2 regions of the Rhizobium sp. 3T7 genome follow, and region 1 is predicted to be linked to the other one. Evidence: predicted binding sites of a transcription regulator. Region 1 holds the regulator's gene; the other holds the start of a gene.
What was found. The regulator PhoB, encoded in region 1, activates phosphate uptake and scavenging genes when phosphate is short. The targets are predictions, from matches to a motif close to TGTCATNNANCTGTCAT.
Positions count from the first base shown of each region.

Region 2: the regulator PhoB is predicted to act here: its motif matches at 1,831-1,847, upstream of K9B32_RS01985 (UDP-2,3-diacylglucosamine diphosphatase).

Region 1 covers NZ_JAIQXS010000002.1:9,099-13,262, forward strand. Annotated here, with positions in the region: gene pstA (phosphate ABC transporter permease PstA) at 1-291, shown strand, start outside; gene pstB (phosphate ABC transporter ATP-binding protein PstB) at 306-1,121, shown strand; gene phoU (phosphate signaling complex protein PhoU) at 1,165-1,878, shown strand; gene phoB (phosphate regulon transcriptional regulator PhoB) at 1,915-2,598, shown strand; gene K9B32_RS02815 (GcrA family cell cycle regulator) at 2,681-3,214, opposite strand; gene K9B32_RS02820 (aspartate aminotransferase family protein) at 3,643-4,164, shown strand, end outside.
Region 2 covers NZ_JAIQXS010000001.1:394,293-398,456, forward strand. Annotated here, with positions in the region: gene K9B32_RS01980 (NADP-dependent malic enzyme) at 1-1,666, opposite strand, end outside; gene K9B32_RS01985 (UDP-2,3-diacylglucosamine diphosphatase) at 1,913-2,719, shown strand; gene K9B32_RS01990 (MFS transporter) at 2,880-4,100, shown strand; partial or broken gene dgcA (N-acetyl-D-Glu racemase DgcA) at 4,052-4,164, opposite strand, start outside.

The sequences.
Region 1 (4,164 bases):
CCGCTGGCCATGCCGGGTATTCTCACCGGCACCATCATCGGCCTGGCGCACGCGCTCGGCGAGACCGCGCCGCTCCTCCTCATCGGCATGGTTGCGTTCGTCGCCAACGCTCCGGCGACGCCCATGGATCCTTCGACGGCCCTGCCGGTGCAGGTCTATATGTGGGCCAACGAAGCCGAGCGCGCGTTCGTCGAGCGTACCTCTGGCGCTATCATCGTCCTGCTCCTGTTCCTGATCGTCATGAACCTCGGAGCCATTCTCTTGCGTCGTCGCTTTGAGCGCCGCTGGTAAACGGAGTAGACATTATGAACATGTTGACGGAAGCAGCAGTTGAGAAGGCTCTGGATCAGAAGATGAATACCGTTCCCTATAAGATGATCGGCCAGGACGTCTCGGTTTACTACGGCGAGAAGCGCGCGCTCTTCGACGTCAAGCTGAACATCCGCGAAAACACCGTGACGGCCCTCATCGGCCCTTCGGGCTGCGGCAAATCCACCTTCCTGCGCAGTCTGAACCGTATGAACGACACGATCGACGGTTGCCGCGTGACCGGCAAGATCACGCTCGATGGTGATGATATCTATGATCCCGACATCGACGTCGTGGAGCTCCGCGCCCGCGTCGGCATGGTGTTCCAGAAGCCGAACCCGTTCCCGAAGACGATCTACGAGAACGTCGCCTACGGCCCGCGCATCCACGGTCTCGCCAAGTCGAAGGCCGACATGGACCAGATCGTCGAACTCAGCCTGCAGCGCGCCGGCCTGTGGAACGAGGTGAAGGATCGCGTTCATGAAGCCGGCACTGGTCTTTCGGGCGGCCAGCAGCAGCGCCTTTGCATCGCCCGCGCTGTTGCGGTGAGCCCTGAAGTGATCCTGATGGACGAGCCATGCTCGGCACTCGATCCGATTGCGACGGCAAAGGTCGAGGAACTGATCCACGAGCTTCGCGAGAACTACACGATCGTCATCGTGACGCACTCGATGCAGCAGGCCGCCCGCGTGTCGCAGCGCACGGCCATGTTCCACCTCGGCAACCTCGTCGAAGAGAACGATACTGACAAGATGTTCACCAACCCGGATGACCCGCGCACCCAGGATTACATCATGGGTCGCTTCGGTTGATCGCCGGCGTCGGCAACCCTCACCATATTCAAGGATGAGCCCTATGGCATCGACACATATCTTTTCTGCCTACGACGACGATCTGAAATTCCTGTCCCGCCGTATTTCGGAAATGGGCGGCCTTGCCGAGCAGATGGTTTCGGATGCCGTTCGCGCTCTCGTCAACGGCGATACGGCCCTGGCCCAGAAGGTCATCTCCGACGACGTGATCCTTGACCACGCTGAACGCGAGATCGGGGACAAGGCGATCGTGACAATCGCCCGTCGCCAGCCGATGGCGGCCGACCTTCGCGAGATCATGGGTTCGATCCGCATCGCGGCCGATCTCGAGCGCGTCGGCGATCTCGGTAAGAACACCGCCAAGCGCGTCATCGCGGTCCAGAGCGCCGGCGTGCCGCGCAAGCTCGCCCGCGGCCTCGAGCACCTTTCCGAACTGGCGCTTGTCCAGCTCAAGGAAGTGCTCGACGTCTATACGAGCCGTGCTGCCGACAAGGCAAAGTCGATCCGTGAGCGCGACGAGGAAATCGACGCGATGTACACCTCGCTGTTCCGCGAGATGCTCACCTACATGATGGAAGATCCGCGCAACATCACCAGCTGCACGCATCTTCTGTTCTGCGCCAAGAACATCGAGCGTATCGGCGACCACGCCACCAACATTGCTGAAACCATCTATTACATGGCCACCGGTGCTCAGCCGGAAGGCGAACGTCCGAAGGACGATACCGCCAACACCGTCGGCGCCGTTACGGAATAATCGTTAAGCGACCGCGCCCCCAGGAGACCGAAACGAATGATACCAAAAGTAGCTGTCGTTGAAGATGAAGAAGCACTGAGCGTGCTTCTTCGCTATAACCTTGAGGCTGAAGGCTTTGAGGTCGACACAATCCTTCGCGGCGACGAGGCTGAGATCCGGCTGCAGGAACGCACGCCGGATCTTCTGATCCTCGATTGGATGCTGCCGGGCGTATCAGGCATCGAGCTCTGCCGTCGCCTGCGCATGCGGCCGGAAACGGAGCGCCTGCCGATCATCATGCTGACAGCTCGCGGCGAGGAGAGTGAGCGTGTTCGCGGCCTCTCCACCGGCGCCGACGACTACGTCGTCAAGCCGTTTTCGACACCGGAGCTCGTCGCCCGCGTCAAGGCGATGCTTCGTCGTGCCAAGCCGGAAGTGCTTTCCACGCTGCTGAAGTGCGGCGACATCGAGCTTGACCGCGAGACGCACCGCGTTCATCGCAAGAGCCGCGAAGTCCGCCTCGGTCCGACCGAATTCCGGCTTCTCGAGTTCCTGATGGCATCCCCTGGCCGTGTCTTCTCGCGCTCCCAGCTGCTCGACGGCGTCTGGGGTCATGACATCTATGTCGACGAGCGTACTGTCGACGTTCATGTCGGGCGTCTGCGCAAGGCGCTGAACTTCTCCAACATGCAGGACGTGATCCGCACCGTTCGCGGTGCCGGCTATTCCATGGAAGCCTAAAGCTCTCCTGGGAGGCATCCACACCGTCCAAAGAAACGGGCCCGCGAGGGCCCGTTTCTTTGTTCCTTATCCGGCTTCCGGGTCAGGCGACCCGGTTGGCGGCCTTGCGGCGCTCGTTGACCGGCTGATAGGCCATGCGCTGGTGATAGGTGCAGTAAGGGGAGGAGTCCGGGGATTCGCAGCCGCAGAAGTGGAAGTCGTCCTTCAGCGGATCGCCGACCGGCCACTTGCAGGTGCGCTCGGTCAGTTCCGTCAGGCCGAGGCGGCGAGAAATCGGAACGACGACGTTTGCGGCCGGACGATAGCTGATTTCCTCGATGGCATCGATTTCGATCTCTTCCTTGAGCATCGTCGCACCCTGCTGGCGGGTGACGGTGCGCGTAGTGACGCGAGATGCATAGTTCGGAGCGCGCGGCGCGGATGTCGTGCGCTTGGGCGTTCTGACAGTGGTTGTCGAGCCTCCGGCCTTGGCGCGGCCGGGCAAACTCAAACGGTGGACTTTGCCAATGACGGCGTTACGGCTTACACCGCCAAGTTGCGCTGCGATCTGGCTGGCGCTCAGGCCCTCGGACCACAGCTTCTTCAGTTTTTCAACGCGCTCGTCTGTCCAGTTCATGCCCCTGTCTCCGCCTTATTAGCGTTGGTGTAGGCAGAATCCTTCACCGTTGCCCCGGACGTATCCGAGGCAAGAAACGCTTGCTCGATTTTGGTGACTAGTTCCGCCGCATGCAGTCTAGTAATTGAGTTTTAACCTAGTGTGAGGCTGACTCCGTGACAAGAGTCGGTTGAATCTCGGCGAATCGAATTTCAAGTTTTCCCCAACTTGCTGGGCGAGAGAGTCATTTCTGCAACATTAGTTGTTGATAGCTCCGGCACCTCCAGATGGCGGCTTGACGCATGCAGGAAAACCTCAGTTTTGTTGACATTGCAGTGCGAAAAGTAAATAGTGCTGCTCGCCGCCGAAAGGCGGCATTTTTAATTTTCCGGACCCGCTTTCCTTAGCCGGAGTCCGGCCGCTTATAGTCAATGACAGGAGATCGCGCCATGGCTGAAGCCGCGCTTTACGATACCTACTCTCGTGCCCCGCTGCGGTTCGAGCGAGGCGAGGGCGTATGGCTGATCACCGAAACGGGCGAGCGATATCTTGATTTCGGCGCAGGCGTTGCCGTCACCTCCGTCGGCCACAGCCATCCGCATGTGGTAGGCGCGCTGAAAGAGCAGGCCGACAAGGTCTGGCACCTGTCCAATATCTACGAGATCCCGGGTCAGGAAACGCTCGCGAAGCGGCTGACCGAGGCGACCTTCGCCGACAAGGTGTTCTTTACGAACTCCGGCGCGGAAGCCCTGGAATGCGCGATCAAGACCGCGCGCCGCTACCAGTTCTCAAAGGGCCATCCCGAGCGGTTTCATATCATCACCTTTGAAGGTGCCTTCCATGGTCGTACGCTGGCGACGATTGCTGCCGGTGGCCAAGAGAAGTACCTCGAAGGTTTCGGCCCGAAGGCGCCCGGCTTCGATCAGGTTCCGTTCGGCGATCTCGATGCCGTTCGCAGCGCCATCACCAGC
Region 2 (4,164 bases), on a different contig from region 1:
CCAGGGCGCCGATGACAGTCGTGTTGGTACGAACGATGGTACGCGCTGCCTCCGGAATGACGCCGCGACGTCCAACGAGCGAGAAGTAGAGATCGACATATTCGCGGAAGCGTGGATCGTCTTCCGGGTTGATGACATCGAAATCGGCCAATGGACGAATGCGTAGGCCGTAGCGCTTTAGGCGAGTCTCGATGACTTGCGGGCGACCGATCAGGATCGGTTTGGCAATTCCTTCTTCCAGCAGGACCTGTGCGGCGCGCAACACCCGCTCGTCCTCGCCTTCGGAGAAGATCACCCGCTTGCGCTCGGCATTCTTCGCCGCGGCAAAGATCGGCTTCATGATGAAACCGGAGCGGAAGACGAAACGGTTGAGCTGGTCGAGGTAGGCGTCGAAGTCGCTGATCGGGCGCAGGGCGACACCGCTCTCGGCGGCTGCCTTCGCGACGGCCGGGGCGATGCGCAGGATCAGGCGGGGGTCGAAAGGCGAGGGAATCAGGTAGTTCGGGCCGAAGACCGGCGTTTCACCCGAATAGGCGCGTGCGGCGACGTCGGAAGGCTCCTCGCGCGCAAGTGCTGCAATGGCGCGCACGGCCGCCATTTTCATCTCTTCGTTGATCGTCACTGCGCCGCAATCGAGCGCGCCGCGGAAAATATAGGGGAAGCAGAGAACGTTGTTCACCTGGTTCGGGAAGTCGGAGCGGCCGGTGCAGATCATGGCATCGGGGCGCGCGGCGCGGGCGAGATCGGGCATGATCTCGGGCGTCGGGTTGGCGAGCGCCATGATCAGCGGGTTTTCGGCCATCTGCGCCAGCAGTTCCGGCTTCAGCACGCCGGCGGCGGAAAGTCCAAGAAAGACGTCGGCACCGCCGATGTTTTCGGCGAGCGTGCGTGTGTCGCTCTTCTGCGCGTAGACGCTCTTCCATTCGTCCATCAATTCGGTGCGGCCTTCGTAGACGAGGCCCTCGATGTCATGGACCCAGATGTTTTCCCGCTTGGCGCCGAGCGTGACGAGGAGATTGAGGCAGGCAAGGGCGGCAGCACCGGCACCCGAGGCGACGATCTTGACCTCGTCGATCTTCTTGTCCGCCAGTTCCAGACCATTGAGGATGGCGGCGGCAACGATGATGGCGGTGCCATGCTGGTCATCGTGGAAGACCGGGATCTTCATGGTTTCACGCAGCCGACGCTCGATCTCGAAACATTCCGGCGCCTTGATGTCCTCGAGATTGATGCCGCCGAAGGTCGGCTCAAGCGAGGCGACGGTCGACACCATCTGCTCGACGCTCGATGCATCGACCTCGATGTCGAAGACGTCGATGTTGGCGAACTTCTTGAAGAGGACGGCCTTGCCCTCCATGACCGGCTTCGATGCCAACGGGCCGATATTGCCGAGGCCGAGAACGGCCGTACCGTTGGAAATGACCGCTACGAGATTTGCGCGAGACGTATAGTCGGCGGCCGTCTCGGGATTGTCGCGGATCGCCAGGCAGGGCGCTGCAACGCCCGGAGAATAGGCGAGTGCCAGGTCGCGCTGGTTGCCGAGCGGCTTGGTGGCCTGGATTTCGAGCTTGCCCGGACGCGGATAGCGATGGAAGTAGAGCGCCTGCTCGTCGAGACTTCCACCTGCCAGATTCTTTTCCGTCTTGGACTTTTCCTGATGATCCATCATCGCCTCCGGGCTGCCGCATGCTGTCTTTGAACTGCCTTCAATACATCAAACGGGGTGGCGGAACAGTCGGAATTTCCGTTCGAAATGCGAAAACAGCGCAAATCTGCCGCGGCCGCGGCGAGGCTCGATGGAAACCGGGAAAATCAACCGTAGCGCCGACATGTCATCTTCCTGAAACACGACTCTGGTTTTGGAAGGGCAGGTGAACGATGGGACATGAGCAGGATGCTTGTGAGGGACAATATGGATACGCGGCACTTCCGTACGCTTTTCATTTCCGATGTGCATCTCGGCTCTAAGGCCGCGAAGGTGGACTTCCTGCTGGATTTTCTCAAGCATCACGAGGCGGATACCATCTTTCTTGTCGGCGATATCGTCGACGGCTGGCGGTTGAAGCGTAGCTGGTACTGGCCGCAGGATTGCAACGATGTGGTCCAGAAGCTGCTGCGTAAGGCGCGCAAGGGCACGCGGGTCATCTATATCCCGGGCAATCACGACGAATTCCTTCGCGATTTTCCGGGCACCCATTTCGGCGGCATCGAGGTTGCTGAGCGGATGATGCATGAGGCGGCCGACGGCAAGAAATACCTCGTGTTGCATGGCGACGAGTTCGACGTCGTCGTCCGCAACGCGCGCCTGCTCGCTTATCTCGGCGACTGGGCCTACGACATGGCGATCATGATCAATGTCGGCCTGGCAGCCATCCGCCGCCGGATGGGCATGCCCTATTGGTCGTTTTCCGCATGGGCCAAGCTGCAGGTCAAACACGCAGTCAACTTCATCGGCGAGTTCCAGCGGGTCGTCGCCGAAGAAGCTCGCAAGCACGGTGCCGACGGCGTGATCTGTGGCCATATCCACCACGCGGTGATGGAGGAAATGGACGGCATCCGTTACATCAATACCGGCGACTGGGTCGAAAGCTGCACGGCGATTGCCGAGCATCAGGACGGCACGTTTGAATTGATCGAGTGGCGTGCAACGAGCGGCATGCAGCCGATCCCGATGGCGATCGGCCATCACGAAAAGGACGTGGCGCAGCAGGCCGCCTGAACGCGGCCTTTCGATCCCCAATTCCATGGATCAGTTTAGCCCGTTGTGTCTTTGCGACAGGCCTGTTTATTTTCTAAAACGTTTCAGATGGGCAATTTCTTGCCATAGTCGCCCTTAGGTTGACGTGATAGGCAACGTTCAGTTTCCTGCAGGTCACCCCATGATTCCCGCTCAAAATCCTCCAGCAAGTGAGGGGGCGCCACCGCGCTTCCGGCTTCTCAGTGCTTTGTCCTACTGTGCGCCTTTGCTCGTCAATGGCGTGGCCTTGCCGTTCTTCCCGATGTGGCTTGCGCTGCACGCGTTCAACGACCATGAGATCGGCGTCATCCTAGCCGTGCCGATGGTCGTGCGTGTCCTCGTCGCTCCGATCGTCGCGATGTATGCCGACCGGATGAATGAGCGGGCGGATGTGCTGTTGTTTTCAGGTTGCCTATCGCTGCTGACGGCGATCGCGCTCTACTGGACGAACACATTCTGGCCGGTGCTGATCGTCTATACGATCCAGGGAGCGACCTTCGCCTGCTACGTCCCGGTCGTCGAATCGATCGTGATTTCGGGCGTCCGGCGCTGGGGTCTGGATTATGGCTCGATGAGGGTCTGGGGCTCGATCGCGTTTATCGTTTCCACCCTGATCGGCGGGGAACTGATCGGCTATTGGGGTGGCGAGATGGTGCTCCCTGTGATGACGTTCGGCTTCATAATGACCGTGGTGATGGCGATCTATTGCCCGCGGATAGGCCCGACGCGCCGGCGTGGCACACCCGTCGATATCTCGGCTGCGACAGGAAGTTCGCTGCGACAGCCGCATTTGCTGGCCTTGCTGATCGGCGTCGCGATCCAGCAGTCGAGCCACGCGGTTCTGCAGGCCTTCGCGTCGCTCTACTGGCGCGATCTCGGCTTCTCCGGCACACAGATCGCGGTCCTGTGGAGCGCCGGCGTCGCTGCGGAGGTGACCGTGTTCTTTCTGTCCCGGCGGCTCAGCCGTCGATTCAGTGCCTGGACGCTCATTCGATTTGGGGCGGCGGTCAGCGTCTGTCGCTGGATCCTGTTTCCGATGCATTGGGGATTTTGGGGTTTCTTTCTGCTCCAGTGCATGCATTCCTGCACCTATGCCTTCGTGCACACGGGCGTCCAACGGCGGATCGTGGCCTGCGTGCAAGAGACCCAGGAGTCGTCGGCGCAGGGCGCCTATTTCTTCTACAACGGCATGTTCATGGGGCTGATGACGATTGCTTCCGGCTACGTCTACGCCTTGCTCGGGCTCGCAAGCTATTATGTGATGGCGCTGGTGGCGCTGGCCGGGCTAGGCCTTGTCATCGTCGCCTACTATCTTCAGCCCCAAAGCGCGGCGTCCGGCGGCCAGACAAGAGAGGCGGCGTAGCGCAGACCGGGTTCACGGTCGCGCGCAAGCAGCAGCGGTCCGTCGAGATCGACGAAATCGACGC